2 regions of the Rhizobium sp. P28RR-XV genome follow, and region 1 is predicted to be linked to the other one. Evidence: predicted binding sites of a transcription regulator. Region 1 holds the regulator's gene; the other holds the start of a gene.
What was found. The regulator LexA, encoded in region 1, represses DNA repair genes until DNA is damaged. The targets are predictions, from matches to a motif close to TGTTCNNNNTGTGTTCNG.

Region 1 (8,510 bases):
GGCATGAGCGCCGCCGACATAGCGGTAGAGCGGCAGGTTGGCGCTCTGGGCAGCGGCCTTGGCAACGGCAAGCGAGACGCCGAGGATAGCATTGGCGCCGAGGCGCGACTTGTTCGGCGTGCCGTCGAGTTCGATCATGATGTTGTCGAGCTGGATCTGGTTTTCAGCGTCCATGCCGCCGATCGCATCGAAGATTTCCGAGTTGACGGCTTCGACAGCCTTCTCGACGCCCTTGCCATGGTAGCGCTTGCCGCCATCGCGAAGCTCGACGGCTTCATGCGCGCCGGTCGACGCACCCGACGGAACCGCCGCGCGGCCCATGCTGCCGTCTTCGAGGTAGACATCGACTTCGACGGTCGGATTGCCACGGCTGTCGAGAATCTCGCGGGCGATAATGTCGGTGATTGCGGTCATGATAGCTTCCTGCTCGCTGGTTTATAAATCGATTTAAATCGTCTTAATCGAAGGCACGGAAATTTCAATGCCGATCCGCGCCCCGATTTGGCACTCCTGCAGGCCGCGTAAAGCAAATTCATGTCAGCCTGTTGAATGCCTGATATTTCTTAAGCCTTGGCCACGGCATCAAAAGCCAGCAGCTTCTCCAGAAGCCGCGGCATGTCCTTCAGATAAACCATGTTCGGGCCATCCGAGGGCGCATTGTCCGGGTCTTCATGCGTCTCGACAAAAACACCTGCCACGCCGACGGCAACGGCGGCGCGCGCCAGCGTCTCGACGAATCGGCGGTCACCGCCGGTAGAGCCGCCCTGCCCGCCGGGTTGCTGCACGGAATGGGTCGCATCGAAGATCACTGGCGCGCCCATAGCCGCCATGATCGGCAGCGAGCGCATGTCGGAGACCAGCGTATTGTAGCCGAAGGAGGCGCCGCGCTCGCACAGAAGAATGTTCGGATTGCCGCTTTCATTGAGCTTGGCAAGCACGTTCTTCATATCCCAGGGCGCGAGGAACTGACCCTTCTTGACGTTGACAATACGGCCGGTCTTGGCGGCCGCAACCAGCAGATCGGTCTGGCGCGACAGGAAAGCCGGGATCTGCAGGATATCGACCGTCTTGGCAACGACGGCGCATTGCTCTTCCGTGTGGATGTCGGTCAGAACCGGAAAGCCGTATTCCTTCTTGAGGTCGGCAAAGACTTCCATGGATTTTTCCAGACCGATGCCGCGCTTGCCTGACAGAGAGGTCCGGTTCGCCTTGTCATAGGAGGACTTGTAGACAAGGCCGATGCCGAGCTTGCCGCAGAGCTCCTTCAGGACTCCGGCGACCATGAATGCATGGTCGCGGCTCTCCATCTGACAGGGGCCGGCAATCAGCGACAGCTTGGCGGTGTTGGAAAAGAGGACCTTGGAGGCACCCTCGCCGACGGTGACTTCGGAATTCGTGCTCATGCTATCTCCTCGAAGGCGAACAATGCGCCCTGTCCGGGCGCCAGCCTTGCCAGTATACGATTGTTCTTACGCGTGTAGGTGACGCCGTTAGCAGCGAAATGCGACGATGTCACGGAAAGATCGCGCGTTTTGAAAAGGATTGCGCGCGCCCTCAGCCCGGGATCGCTGGTATGAACCGGCAAATCGTAGAATGCCTCCATTCCTTCCGGCGACAAAAGTTCGAGATCGACATTGGCCGTCTTGATCGTCAAGCCGAAGGAGTGCTCGAGGACTCGCGGACCACCAACGATCTCTTCGAAAAAGCCGCGATACACCGCTGGTGTCAGCGCGGAAAGCGCCACCCGCGCGATGCCGGTCACGCCGTTTTCGTGACGTTCGAGCGCGCCACGATCGGCCGGCAGCGGATTGATACGCTGACAGCAGAAGGCCAGGAAATCCGGCGCGCGCAGATCCGCCGCAAATGCGAGACGAAAGCCGGCCGTGGTTTCCGTTCCGTCCGGCATCTTCATCGGCCGCGAGAAATCAAGCATGCGCCCGGCCGAGATCGCGGCCGCCTTGAAACGCTCGTCGTCGTCGACGGCATCGTCGGTGCCGAAAACCACGGCCGAAAATCCATCCTCGGCGACGCGGAATCGATAAGCCTGGTCACGCGCGACGAAGACGTTGCCATCGGCAATACTCGTCTCGCATTGCTCCTGCGATGCCACGCCCAAAGGCTCGAGATAGGTCTTATCGGCAAGGAAGACACAGGCATTTTCAGTGCCGAAAGGATGGCGGGCATCCGGAGCCACCGTGAAGCCGAGCTTGCCCAGGCGCTCGCGCGCCAGAGCGATGTTGACGGTCGGCAGCACGAGATGATCCAACGGATGCGGTGACAAAGTCATGGTCCTCCCTTGTTTGCCCGCAAGAACAGATTTGCGCCCATACAATGCTCAATTCAAGACCAAAGCCAAAGCCGTGAACGCGCAGAAGAACGCGGGCGCACTAATTCTCAACTGTAGCCGGCTTATGCGACAGTCGTCGTCTCCATCCGCACATGCGCCGAGCGGGATTGACGTGAAGCGTCCATAAAGCGAACAAAGCGGCATTTCTCATATTTATCGATGAATTAGCGCGGATATAATTCCCGAGGAATTTCAAGCGATCCGTGCGATAGCGGCAATTATTTGACAGACCCGGCGAAGCTTTACTGAAATTTAAGCACTTGCAGAACACATATGGAACATATAGTGTCCGTTCTGGATTTGTTTCACGATTTTTCTTGATTTGGGGTTCCAAGACGATGTTGACGCGCAAGCAGCAGGAACTGCTTCTCTTCATTCACGAGCGGATGAAGGAGTCCGGTGTCCCGCCATCTTTCGACGAGATGAAGGACGCATTGGATCTGGCATCCAAATCCGGCATTCACCGTCTGATCACGGCGCTCGAGGAACGTGGCTTCATCCGCCGCCTGCCGAATCGGGCGCGGGCGCTCGAAGTCATCAAGCTGCCGGACGCCTATAATTCGAGCCTGCAGCCACGCCGCGGCTTTTCGCCGAGTGTTATCGAAGGCAGTCTCGGCAAACCCCAGCCGGTCGCGCCGCCAGCCCCGGCAAAGGTTGCAAACGACGACCACAACAGTTCGGTATCGGTACCGGTCATGGGGCGCATCGCTGCCGGCGTTCCGATTTCCGCCATTCAGAACAATACACATGACATTACCGTTCCCGCCGACATGCTCGGCTCCGGCGAGCATTATGCGCTGGAGGTGAGGGGCGATTCGATGATCGACGCCGGAATTTTCGATGGCGATACGGTCATCATCCGAAATTCGACGACAGCCAATCCCGGCGATATCGTCGTTGCGCTCGTTGACGACGAAGAGGCAACGCTGAAGCGCTTCCGCCGCAAGGGCGCCTCGATCGCGCTGGAAGCCGCCAATCCGGCCTATGAAACCCGCATCTTCGGGCCAGACCGCGTCAAGGTTCAAGGCAAGCTGGTAGGGCTTATTCGTCGTTATCATTGACGGATGAGTTATCACTAACAGTTGGATTACCGTTGACGGGTGATACCTGCGCAGGTGGTGTACCGAATTTGCCGGTGCGCCAATCATAGGTTCGGTGTCTGGTCCATGGTCGCTGCGGGTTTTCGAAAGCGGCAGAGATAACGGGCTTATCGGCGGTGAGCGCCATTTCGATGGACCCGGTTTTGCGCAATGTCGCACCGGTTATGAGTATCGCTCCGGAGCGGCAATGATCGAGCCGCAGTCGGATCGGGGTCACGACGATATTTGCCGTGTCGCAGGCGGACGGCAAATAGGCTGCGTTTTCTATGGTGATCAGGATAGCGCCATTATCAAGCATGGCTGCGCACCATGCGCCTTTCTGGCAGGCGAAACTTCCCTGCATCGTCCGGTCCAGCGCTTCCTCCATTGCCTTACGGACTGCCTTATGTTCTTCGCTGCTCAGTCGCTTGTGGCGATCGGTCTTGCTGATCTGCGGAAGCCGGCTATCGCTGGGGAGAATAGTGGGCGGCTGGTGTTCGGTTGCGACCAGTGCCTTCTGCCATTGTTCGAAAATGAAGGCCTGCGGCCTTTCGCGATTTGTGGCGAGTATATCGTCCTGTCGCAGCGCAACCAGGACCCCATCTTCCGAAATCATCAGATCCGGCTTCGGCACGCCGGAGTCGAATGCCGCCACGCCGGTGGATGAAAGCACCAACAGCAGCCCCAAATGGCGAAGCCGGGTCCGCAACACGGTCATGATCAGGAAGCCGGCAATGAAGGTCGGCATTAGCCAGCCGGGTTGGCGGCCGAAGGTGATGTCGCCTCCCCAACCGGCCACCGTTTTGGCGATTACGATGACGAGTTCCAGTCCCTCGCCGGTGACCTTCCAAAACGGCCCGTCCAGGCCGAAGGGCATGAGCAGCATTGCCACCATGCCGAACGGCATGACAATGAAGGAGACCACCGGCATGGCCGCGAGGTTGGCGGCGAGACCATATGTCGCCAGCCGGTGAAAATGCTCGATCGAGAAGATGGCCGTCGATGCGCCGCCGATGAACGAGGTCGACAATACGCCGCCGAAGAAGCGCGAGACGAAGAGCAGCGGGCTTAACAGGCGGATCCGCGAGAGGATGTTTTCGCGGTGCCGCCGTCGTTTCCATAACGAATAGCCCGACACCAGCGCCAGCGTTGCGGCATAGGACATCTGGAAGCTTGGGCCTAGCACCTGCGACGGCGACAGAACAAGGATGACGATGGCGGATAGCGCGACATTGCGAAGGCTGAGCGAGGGCCGATCGAAAAGTACGGCCACCAGCATGATCGCCATCATGATGAAAGCACGCTCGGCGGATACGCCGAAGCCGGAAATGAGGTAATAGGCCGTTACCGTCAAAAGCGCGCCGAAAGCCGCGAATTTCTTGGTCGGCCAGGCCTGCGCAACTCCCGGAAACAAGCTGAACAGATAGCGCAGGCCGACATAGAAGATGCCGGCCGATAGCGCCATGTTCAGCCCCGAAATTGCAATAATATGGGTAAGACCGGCAATTCGCAGCGACTCGGTCGTATCCTTGGAGATCGCACGTCTCTCATCGGTGACGAGCGCCGCAGCGAAGGCGCCCGTATCTCCCGGCAGGGTTTCCCTGATCCTGTCGCCGATGCCGTTGCGCAGGCCGGCAAGCCAGATATCGGCCTTATCCAGCAGCGAATTTGCGGTGTTATCACCGGATGGAGGCAATAGGTTCGGGCTGCCATAGGCGAAACCGTTCGCACCAATGCCATTGAAGTAAGAGCTGAAGGCGAAATCGTTGAGGTCAGGCAAAGCCGGCCCGGACGGCGGTGTCAGGCGCGCCCTGCCCTGGATGCGATCGCCGAGGTCAAACGGCTTCAGCTGCTTGCGTACGAAGATCGTGATCCGTTCCGGCGAACGGCGAATCGTGGGCTTTTCCGTTGCCGCGACCCGGACGACATAGCGCCAGCCGCCATTGTCATAGGATTCACGTCGCTCGACCCTCCCCGTGACGGTCGTCGTCACGGCCGAGTCGAGCATGACAGTGGAAGCCCGCCAGCTTTCCCATTGAGCCAGCGCCATGCCGAGGCAGATCAGCATGGCGGCGAAAAGCAGATGCCGAAACAGCCTGCCCGTTTCCCGCCGGAGCGCAAAGCTAGCGGTAAAGACAAACAGGCCCGCCAGCACGGCTTGCGGAGGCGGATCGCTGCCAGCTTCGAACCAGAAGATCGCACCGAGACCCATATAGATCGGCGCGAAAAGGATGGCGCGGCCGTGTGCGGCTTCCTCCTCGACCAGCCGGGCAATGCCGCCTCGAATGCGGCCCGCGATCAGGAGGAAACGCGAGGTCAGCGGCGCCAGATGCTGCGTCCGCTCCCCTTGTCGTGCCTTGGCACGAAGCACATTCGTCGCGACGGCAGGACGAAGCTGCGAAGGCGCAGCGACTTCCCGGCCATCGTCCCGCTGCTCCGTTGCCTCCAAATTAGGCACTCGCCGCCACCCCCACGCAAAACCACAGCTTTGGCGCGATTTTTGCCGTCACCATCAGGTGATTTCAACCGAAATCGGCATGATAGGGATGAAATTGAGCCGGTTTCTCGGTACAGCACGATTAGTGGCGCTACCGCAGTGCCCAAAAGTTGATACCGCGATGCACAATTCAGCAATCGGATAACTTGGCATTAGGCTCTGGATCATATAGCTAGTCGGTAGTCGCTTAACCTTTTGGCGCTTTTTATGGCGTCAATCCCGCCAAATCTTGGAGGATCAGCATGACGGAACAAAGCGCGAAACTAACTTGGGGTGAAAAGACGGTGGACCTGCCGGTCATGACCGGAACCATCGGCCCAAGTGTCATTGATATTGGTGCCCTTTATAAGAACACCTCCACTTTCACTTACGATCCTGGCTTCACCTCGACCGCATCGTGCGAGTCCAGCATCACCTATATCGATGGCGACGAAGGCGTTCTGCTGCATCGCGGCTATCCAATCGATCAGCTGGCCGAACACGGCGACTTCCTCGAAGTATGCTATCTTCTTCTTTACGGCGAACTGCCGACGACAGCACAGAAGAAGGATTTCGACTATCGCGTGACCCATCACACGATGGTGCACGAGCAGATGTCGCGCTTCTTCACCGGCTTCCGCCGCGACGCGCATCCGATGGCCGTCATGTGCGGCTGCGTCGGCGCGCTCTCCGCTTTCTATCACGACTCGACCGACATCACCGATCCGCATCAGCGCATGGTCGCAAGCCTTCGCATGATCGCCAAGATGCCGACGCTCGCCGCCATGGCCTACAAGTACCATATCGGCCAGCCCTTCGTTTACCCGAAGAACGATCTCGACTATGCGTCTAACTTCCTGCGCATGTGCTTTGCTGTTCCGTGCGAAGACTATGTCGTCAATCCGGTGCTCGCCCGCGCCATGGACCGCATCTTCATCCTGCATGCCGACCATGAGCAGAATGCGTCGACCTCGACGGTCCGCCTCGCAGGCTCCTCGGGTGCCAATCCGTTCGCCTGTATTGCCGCAGGCATTGCCTGCCTCTGGGGTCCGGCTCACGGCGGCGCCAACGAAGCGGCGCTGAACATGCTGAATGAGATCGGCACGGTCGATCGCATCCCGGAATTCATCGCCCGCGCCAAGGACAAGAACGATCCGTTCCGCCTGATGGGCTTCGGTCACCGCGTCTACAAGAACTACGATCCACGCGCCAAGATCATGCAGAAGACGGCGCATGAGGTTCTGGGCGAACTCGGCATCAAGGACGATCCGCTGCTCGACATCGCAATCGAGCTGGAGCGCATCGCTCTGACGGATGAGTACTTCATCGAGAAGAAGCTCTATCCGAACGTCGACTTCTACTCCGGCATCACGCTGAAGGCTCTCGGCTTCCCCACGACCATGTTCACCGTTTTGTTCGCTCTCGCCCGCACCGTCGGCTGGATCGCTCAGTGGAACGAAATGATCGAGGATCCGCATCAGCGCATCGGCCGTCCGCGCCAGCTCTACACCGGCGCTCCGCTGCGCGAATATGTGCCTGTTTCCAAGCGCTAAGCTTCGGTACTGAAACGAAAAAACCGGTCAGGGATGACCGGTTTTTTTATGGGCTAGAACGTCCAGAACAACCTGCGCCGCCTTGTCGCCGGGCGGTTCCTCCGTCTGCATTCGCTCCCAGACGAGATCGTAACCCGCGAGCATGGCTGCACGTTCCGGCGTGTCGTTCGCCAGGCGCTCCATATAGCGAGCGAGCATTCCTGGCCGCAGAACATCGTTGATAAGCTCGGGCAGAACGGCGTAATCGGCAATCAGGTTCGGCAAGGCGGCCGTCCATATCTTGATGCGTGACAGCACGAACTTCGCCAGCCATTCCGTCTTGTAGGTCGAGACCACGGGGACGCCGGCGAGCCCGAGTTCGAGGATCACGGTGCCGGAGGCTGCCATGGCGGCATCAGCCTCAGCAAAAGCGCTCCATTTGGCATTCTGGCCAACGACAATATCTGGCTTTACCTGCCAGTTTCCGACAAGAGAACGCACCAATGCCTCCTGCCGCGGTACGGTTGGCAGCAGAAAACGAATATTATCGTTTCGCCGGCTAAGTTCTTCGGTAGCCCGCTCAAAAACCGGAAGCAGCTGCCGGATCTCCGATGCACGCGATCCGGGCAGCAACAGGATTGTTTTCTGCGCATCGGCGCCGGCAAGACCGCGCAATGCACGCTGGCGGCGCGTCTCCAACAAATCGGCGTCCACGGTCAAGCGGTGGCCGACATAGGTCGTGGCCGGACCGCCCAGACGCTGCATTGCGGCGGGCTCGAACGGCAGCACGGCCAGCACATGGTCGACGTAGGCGAGCATCTTCTGCGCGCGATATTCCTTCCACGCCCAGACGCTGGGGCACACATAATTAACGATCGGAAGACCAGGCAGAGCCTTGCGCACCCTCTTCGCGACACGATGGGTGAAATCGGGGCTATCGATGATCAGAAGCACATCGGGCTTTTCGGCAATAATGGCGTCGGCCGTTTGCCGGATGCGGGCAAGCAGCTTCGGCAACCGCTTGATGACCTGAATGAATCCCATGATCGAGAGTTCGGAATAGTCGAAGAGCGAGC
Region 2 (8,510 bases), 530 kb from region 1:
CGCGGCCCGATCTTCTCCGCCCTGCGCCGCACAATGTTCTCAAGCACGACGATGGCGTCGTCGACCACGAGGCCCGTCGCAAGCACGATTGCGAGCAGCGTCAGGATATTGACCGAGAAGCCGACCATATAGAGCGCGGCAAGCGTGCCGATCAGCGCCACCGGCATGGTGACGACCGGGATCAACGTCGCCCGCCAGTCGCGCAGGAAGAGATAGATGACCACCGTGACGATCAGCGCCGACAGGACAAGCGCCAACACGACCTCGTGGATCGCTCCCTGAATGAACTGGGCGTCATCGCTGGTGACGACGATGCGCGTGCCTTCGGGCAGCGATTTCGACAGTTGCACAACGACGGCTTTGACGCCTTCGGAAATATTCAGCGTATTCGATTGCGCCTGGCGGATGATGCCGAGGCCGACGCCCTGCACGCCGTTCGAGCGCAGCGCAGTCGTGCCGTCTCTCGGCCCGAGCGTCACGGTCGCGACATCGGAGAGCCGCACGCGATTCCTGATGATCAGCCGGGAGAAATCCTCCGGCGTCTGCAATGCGGCCGTCGCTCGCACGACGATATTCTGTCGGGCGCTCTTCAGCGATCCCGCCGGCACATCGAGCGCGGCGGTCGCAAGCGCCGTCGTCAGATCGCCGATCGTGAGGCCTCGGCTGGCGAGGGCAGCCTGGTCGACGTCGATGCGGAAGATTTTCTCCTGATCGCCGTAAAGCTCGACATCGGCGACGCCTTCGACGGAGGCCAGCCGGTCGGTGATCTCCTTGTCGACGAGCTGCGTCAGGTCGTCCATCGTCATCGTACTGGAGGTGACGGCAAGGCGCATGATCGGTTGCGAATCCGAATCCGCCTTGACGATCTGCGGCGCGTCCGCCTGATCAGGCAATTGTTCGGTGATGCGGCCGATGGCATCTCGGACATCGTTGGCCGCAACCGAAAGATCGGTCGCATCGGAAAATTCAAGCGTCACCCTGCTCTGACCGAAGGACGAGCTGGAAGAGACCGATTTCAGGCCGCTGACGCGGGCAACGGCCCCTTCGATGATTTTCGTCAGCTCCTGATCCACCGTCTGCGGCGATGCGCCATCGAACATAGTTCGAACAGTCACGACGGGACGGTCAACATCGGGCAGCTCGCGCACCTCAACACCGAAATAGGCGGCAAGGCCGGCAACGACCATCAACGTGTTGAAGACCAGCGCCAGGATGGGCCGGCGCACGAACAGCGCCATGAAGGATTGCTTGGCGGCAGTCGAGCCGGCATCCGCAGTGTCATCGCCCTGCGTCATCATTGAGTGATGACCTCCCTGGCCTCGGCGACATCACGGGCAAAGCGAACGTCGCCGCCTTCCGTCATGCGCTGCAATCCCTCGATGACGATGAGATCACCATTGCAGAGTTCGCCCCTGACCAGCACCGCATCCGGATTGCGCTGCACGATGCTGACGCGCACCTTCGAGGACTTGCCATCGACGACGCGCCAGACATGCGCACCGGCACCATCCCATTGCACCGCCAGCGGATCGACGGAAGGATAGGTTTCGCCGGAAAAGCGCATGCCGACATTGAAAGACATGCCGGCGCGCAATTCGTCGGAGGCATTATCGATGCGGGCGCGCACGCGCAGCGTCCGGCTGGCGCCGTCGACGCGATTGTCGACCGCCTCGACAGCGCCCGAGAAGACGCGTCCCGGCAGCGCGACCGAGGTCGCTTCCACCGGCTGATCGACCTTCACAGTGTTGGCGAAGCGCTCCGGCACCCAGTAATCCACCAGGATTTCCGAGCGATCGTCCAACATCACGATATTGGTCGTCGTCGTCACATTGTCACCGACGACAACGGGCACGATGCCGACGATGCCGTCTATCGGCGCGACGATATCGCGGCGCTTCAGCGCCAGCTCCGCCGATTGCAGCGCCAGCTTCGCGCCCTGCTCGGCGATCTCCGCATCGAAAACATCGATGCGCGACACGCTGGACTTGATGTTGCGGTAGAGTTGGGATTTCTCGGCCGCGCTCTTCAGCGCCACCTCCGCCTGGCCGCGGGCGATGATCTGCTCGTCGTCGTCGAGACGCGCCAGCACTTGGCCCTGCTTGACCCTGTCACCGGACTTGATGAGGATTTCCCGGATCGTGCCAGCCGCCTGCGGCATGACGACGACCGAACGGATGGCGTCACCCGTGCCGATCGCGCTGAGGCGATCGTTGACGACGCCGCTGACGACGGCTTCCGTCACGACAAGCGGTACATTCCGGCCGCGCCGCGCGCCGTCATTGGCCGTGTCGCCGCTCTTCTCCGCCTTGGCATCTTGGTCGCGCGTGATTGCCGCCACAATCGTCTCGGGAATACCGACCTTCTGCAACAGACCGGCGGCGCTGGGCACAAGAGCCACGACGGCAACAATGCCTGCCGCCAGCAAGAGAAAAGACAAGAAAAGCTGCTTCCAGGCGGTCATGCACGTCTCCGGCTCATTGTGTCAGAGGCGATGAAATCGCGTCGTTGGTTTTTGTACGGCCCCTACACACCCAGCGCACTTACCGGGGCCAAATTCTGATCAGGCGGCTCTATAATGCAAGATTGTGCCCGATTTGCTGCAATATCGTGTTTTGAGCATATGCGGCAAGTTTTGCCGCTGATTATGACAAAGTTGTAATCTTGGGATCGACAACGGGACGTTTCACCGGCGCACCGGCTGATCGATTCCGATATGGAAGACGGCCCTCAAGCGAGCACTATGCCCTGTGAATGTGCACTTTTTGTTCTAGTTTCGGCCCGTTTCTTTTGCCTTTCGGGGTAGAATCATTACATTGGGCCGCATGACCATTGGACATGACGATATTCCCTTCTTTGACGAGGAGCCGGAGCACACTGCGCCGCGCCGTTCAGCGCCGGCTGCCGGCGGCACCGGCGGCGGTATTGCCGCCCGCGCCATGGCGGCGCGCGACAGCGGCCGCCGGCCGGATTATCTCGCAGGCCTCAACTCGGAACAGACGGAAGCAGTCGAGACGCTTGACGGCCCCGTTCTGGTGCTTGCCGGTGCCGGCACCGGTAAGACGCGCGTGCTGACGACCCGCATCGCCCATATCCTGTCCACCAACCGCGCCTTCCCCAGCCAGATCCTCGCCGTCACCTTCACCAACAAGGCGGCCCGCGAGATGAAGGAACGCATCGCGCTGCTCGTCGGCGGTGCGGTCGAAGGCATGCCCTGGCTCGGCACCTTCCATTCGATCGGCGTCAAGCTTTTGCGCCGCCATTCCGAGCTGGTCGGCCTTTCTTCCAGCTTCACCATTCTCGATACGGACGATGTCATCCGCCTGATCAAGCAGTTGATCCAGGCCGAGGGCCTGGACGACAAGCGCTGGCCGGCCAAGCAGTTCGCCGGGATGATCGACACCTGGAAGAACAAGGGGCTCAGCCCCGCCGATATTCCGGAAGGCGATGCGCGGGCCTTCGCCAACGGCAAGGGCCGCGAACTCTACAGTGCCTATCAGAACCGCCTGAAGACGCTGAACGCCTGCGACTTCGGCGATCTTTTGCTGCATCCGATCAATATGTTCCGGCAAAATCCTGATATTCTGAAGGATTATCACCAGCGCTTCCGCTACATCCTGGTCGATGAGTATCAGGACACCAATACGGCGCAATATATGTGGCTTCGCCTGCTAGCCCAGCGACAGAAGGGCGAGCCACAGAACGTCTGTTGCGTCGGCGATGATGACCAGTCGATCTATGGCTGGCGCGGTGCCGAAGTGGACAACATCCTGCGCTTCGAGAAGGATTTTCCCGGCGCCAAGGTCATCAAGCTCGAGCGCAACTACCGCTCGACGGAGCATATTCTCGGTGCCGCCGCGCATCTGATCGCCCATAACGAGGGCCGGCTCGGCAAGACGCTGTTCACCGATCGCTCAGACCCCGACGACATTAAGGTGCAAGTGCACGCCTCCTGGGATTCCGAGGAGGAAGCGCGCGCGATCGGCGAAGAGATCGAGCAGCTTCAGCGCAACAAGCATAATCTGAACGACATCTCGATCCTCGTGCGCGCGTCTTTCCAGATGCGCGAGTTCGAAGACCGTTTCGTCACGCTCGGCCTGAATTATCGCGTCGTCGGCGGCCCGCGCTTCTACGAGCGCCTCGAAATCCGCGATGCCATGGCCTATTTCCGCCTCGTCTGCCAGCCGGCTGACGATCTCGCCTTCGAACGCATCGTCAATACGCCGAAGCGCGGTTTGGGCGACACCACGGTCCGCGCCCTGCACGATTACGCCCGTGCTCGCGATATCCCGATGCTGGCGGCAGCAGCGGATATCATCGAGACGGACGAGATGAAGCCGAAGGCGCGCAAGGCGCTGTTCGATGTCGTGCAATCCTTCCGCCGCTGGCAGGGCCTGCTTGAAAACACGCCCCATACCGAGCTTGCCGAGCAGATCCTTGAAGAGTCCGGCTATACGGACATGTGGAAGAACGACAAATCGGCGGAAGCGCCGGGACGCCTGGAAAACCTCAAGGAACTCGTCCGCTCCATGGATAGTTTCGAATCCATGCGCGGCTTCCTCGAGCACGTCTCGCTTGTCATGGATGCCGAGCAGAACGAAAATCTCGACGCCGTTTCGATCATGACGCTGCACTCCGCCAAGGGTTTGGAATTCGATACGGTGTTCCTGCCCGGCTGGGAGGAAGGCCTGTTTCCGCATCAGCGCTCGCTCGACGAAAACGGCCGCGCCGGCCTGGAGGAAGAGCGCCGCCTCGCCTATGTCGGGATTACCCGCGCCAAGCGCCGTTGCCACATCTGGTTCGTCTCCAACCGCCGCATCCATGGCCTCTGGCAATCGACTATTCCGTCCCGCTTCCTCGACGAACTGCCGGAAACGCATGTTCAGGTTGCCGAGGTCGAGCAGTCCTACGGCGGATATGGCCGCGGCGGCTACGGCCAGTCACGCTTCGACAAGGCCGATCCCTTCGCCAATTCCTATTCCACCCCCGGCTGGAAGCGCGCCCAGGCAAATCGCAACGATGCGACCCGCGACAACTGGGGCAGCCGCTCCGGCCACGCCGTCGAGCGCATCGGCTACGGCGAAAGCGGCCCGAAGGTGCGCACCATCGACGGTGAGCTGGTGGCCAAATCCACCTCCTCCGAACCCTCCAAATTCGCCATCGGCGACCGCGTCTTCCACATCAAGTTCGGCAACGGCAATGTCTCCGAGATCGAGGGCAACAAGCTGACCATCGAATTCGACCGCGCCGGGCAGAAGCGGGTGCTGGACGGGTTTGTGGAGAGGGTTTGATCGGCGAGGCCGATTATCTCGCTTGGGATAAGAGGGGCGGCCCCAATGCATCCGCGAAGACTTGGTTGATTGTGGCTCTCCTTCTCTCCCACACACTCCGTCATCCTCGGGCTTGACCCGAGGATGACGGAGTGTGGGGTATGGCAGGGTGGCAAACGCGAACCCCATTCTTTGCCAACCATAGGTCATCCACCATCCATAGCTCTTGACGGCTATCATCTCCGCCAGCATCCTACACGCATGGGTGGATATACTTACATTATCACCAACCACAAACGCGGTACGCTGTACATCGGCGTCACTGCCGATCTCGAACGCCGCATCTACAAGCATCGTGAAGGCCTGACACCCGGCTTCGCTTGGAAATATGGGTGCACGCGGTTGGTCTGGTATGAAGACCACGCGGACATCGTTTCAGCCATACAGCGGGAGAAATCCCTGAAACGCTGGTATCGCCAGTGGAAGATCGAGCTGATTGAAAAGACCAACCCCGATTGGCGGGATTTATACTACGAGCTCTGGTGACGTCTCATGCTCCCCGAGCAATCGCGCATCCCGATCCTTCAGCCACAGCCCGAACTCCTTGACCACGGCCACCACTTTCTCCAGCCGGGTCCCATCCTTCGTCAGCGAATATTCGACCTTCACAGGAACAGTCGGATAGACCGTGCGCCGGATAAGGCCTGCCTCCTCCAACGCGCGGAGGTCAAGCGTCAGCATTCTCTGCGAAATGCCAGGCATCAGCCGTCGCAGCTCGTTGAAGCGCTTGGGTCCGTCGACCAGATAGGAGACGATCAGCAGCCGCCAGCGGCCTCCCAGCAAATGCATCGCCTCCTCGACAGAGCAACCGGTCACGGTCTTTTTCATCACGCATTCCTCATGCTTGAGGCGGTATAATTTTTGAACCTAGATGTCAAACTTTTCCGTTCTTACGATTCTATACCAAAGGGATTACCTGGTTCGGCAGCCAGCCTTCCAAGGGGAGGCTGGCACTGGAAACACCATGGAGACCTTCAGTGAAACTATACTACATGCCGGCAAGCTGCTCGCTCTCGCCCCATATCGTCATCAACGAACTCGGCCTGGACGTGGAACTGATCAAGGTCGATCACACCAGCCACAAGACCGAGGCTGGGCTGGATTTTCACGGCGTCAATCCGCACGGCTATGTCCCCGTTCTCGAACTCGCCGACGGCAATCATCTGAGAGAGGGACCGGCGATCGTCCAATATCTGGCGGACTTGAAGCCCGAGGCTGGATTGTTGCCGGCCGCCGGCACGATGGCGCGCTACAAGCTGCAGGAAATGCTCGGCTTCCTGTCGACGGAAATCCACAAGGGCTTCATTCCGCTTCTCTATGCTCGGCTGGCGGGAGGTTATGTCGAGACGGCAAGGCCGAAGCTCGAAAAGCGATATCAATGGATCGACGCACATCTTGCCGACCGCCTCTTCCTGATGGGCGACAGGTTTACGGTTGCCGATGCCTATCTTTTTGCGCTGACGGGCTGGGGCCAGGCGGCATGGCTGAAATCCTACTACAAGGCAGGGATCCACTTCGATGAACTCGATCATCTCAAGGCCTGGTATCTGCGCATGAGGCAACGCGATGCCGTGCGTAAATCCATCGTGGAAGAAGGATTGGCATTCGACTGACCACCGCGGCGGCGGGCAAGAGGAATGCCATCGCGAGACACAGACGGTCTCGCGATGGCGCGATTTGATACCATGCTACTTCTGTCGATGGAGGATCATGCCGCCGTGATGGAGCACGTCGTCGATGAAATCTCCATCGGCGGTGAAACCTGTATCGTCCCAATAGTCGATGTGATTGCCGCGAACTTCATAGCGCCCCTGATAGGCGCTTTCGCGCTGGCCGCGCGCTTCGTCATAGCGGCCGTTCGGCAGCAAATTGTGACGCACATAGCCATCGGCGGTAACCCACATGCCGGCATAGGGATGGCTTTGCTGGATGGTCGCGGATGCATTGGGCTTGTTGTTCATGGTGGCGTAAACCTCTGATGTGACGATGAATATGGCGCTGGCGGCAAGAGCCACGGTGAGACTTTGGATTGTGGCCATGTCTCGCGCCGCTAGGTGTTGGCCGTCGGGCGCACGACGATCTCGTTGACATCGACATCCTCGGGCTGCTCGATGGCGAAGCGCACGGCGCGGGCGATGGCATCGGGCTTCAAGGCGATGGCGCGATAGGTTTTCATCGCCTCGGCGGCGACGGGATCGGTGATTGTGTCGGCAAGCTCGCTTTCGACGACGCCGGGATGGATGCAGGTCACGCGCAACGTCTTGTGTTCCTGGCGCAGTCCATCGGAGATCGCCCGCACCGCATGTTTCGTGGCGCAATAGACCGCAGCGGTCGGTGAAACCGCAAGCGCTCCGATCGATGCGATGTTGATGATCTGGCCGGAATTGCGCGCGATCATCTCGGGCAGAACTGCGGCAATGCCATACAGCACGCCTTTGATGTTGACGTCGATCATCCGGTCCCATTCCTCGACCTTCAGCGACGCCATCAGCGACAGCGGCATCACCCCGGCATTGTTGACGATGACATCGACGCGTCCCCATTTCTGTCGAGCGGCGCTGACGGAAGCCTCGAAGCTCCGGCGGTCCGTCACATCAAGGGGATGGGCGAGCACGGTACCGCCTGCCGCGCTCAATTCGGCCGCCAGCGCCTCCAGGCGTTCCACCCGCCTCGCGCCCAGCGCCACTTTCGCGCCGGCGGCGGCAAGTTCGCGGGCAATGGCCTCACCGATCCCGCTCGAAGCCCCAGTAATCAGAATGACCTTATCAATCGGCACGACCTCATCCTTTCTTGGTCTATGTCATGAGGCCTTGACTGTAAGGGTCAGCTATTGTTTCGATAAGCCATCATTCCCTTGCCAGATTGGAAAGAAAAAATAACCAATGGAGCCGGATCTGAATGCGCTTGCCGTTTTTGCGCTCGTTGCGGAGGAACGGAGCTTCCGGGCTGCGGCGACGCGGCTCGGCGTGACGCGTTCCGCCGTCAGCCAGACGATCCGTCGCCTTGAGGAAAATCTCGGCATCGCGCTTGTGCTCCGTACGACGCGGAGCGTCAGCCTCACCGAAGCCGGCGAGCGGCTCTATGAGAGGGTCGCTCCGGCAGTGGCGGACATGCGCGCGGCACTGGAGGGGACCAAGGCGCTGACGGAGCTTCCGCGCGGACGTCTGAGGCTTGCGGTCTCCT

Region 2: HGP12_RS00300 (ATP-dependent helicase) is a predicted target of LexA. The motif match lies at 2,753-2,770, and genes of this name have one in related genera.

The regions. Positions count from the first base shown of each region.
Region 1 covers NZ_JABAIG010000001.1:584,276-592,785, forward strand. Annotated here, with positions in the region: gene eno (phosphopyruvate hydratase) at 1-414, opposite strand, end outside; gene kdsA (3-deoxy-8-phosphooctulonate synthase) at 564-1,403, opposite strand; gene HGP12_RS02835 (VOC family protein) at 1,400-2,287, opposite strand; gene lexA (transcriptional repressor LexA) at 2,686-3,408, shown strand; gene HGP12_RS02845 (ComEC/Rec2 family competence protein) at 3,389-5,884, opposite strand; gene gltA (citrate synthase) at 6,166-7,455, shown strand; gene lpxB (lipid-A-disaccharide synthase) at 7,483-8,510, opposite strand, start outside.
Region 2 covers NZ_JABAIG010000001.1:56,912-65,421, reverse strand. Annotated here, with positions in the region: gene HGP12_RS00310 (efflux RND transporter permease subunit) at 1-1,298, opposite strand, end outside; gene HGP12_RS00305 (efflux RND transporter periplasmic adaptor subunit) at 1,295-2,461, opposite strand; gene HGP12_RS00300 (ATP-dependent helicase) at 2,823-5,288, shown strand; gene HGP12_RS00295 (GIY-YIG nuclease family protein) at 5,529-5,813, shown strand; gene HGP12_RS00290 (winged helix-turn-helix transcriptional regulator) at 5,793-6,155, opposite strand; gene gstA (glutathione transferase GstA) at 6,305-6,940, shown strand; gene HGP12_RS00280 (Atu4866 domain-containing protein) at 7,016-7,366, opposite strand; gene HGP12_RS00275 (SDR family oxidoreductase) at 7,378-8,103, opposite strand; gene HGP12_RS00270 (LysR family transcriptional regulator) at 8,210-8,510, shown strand, end outside.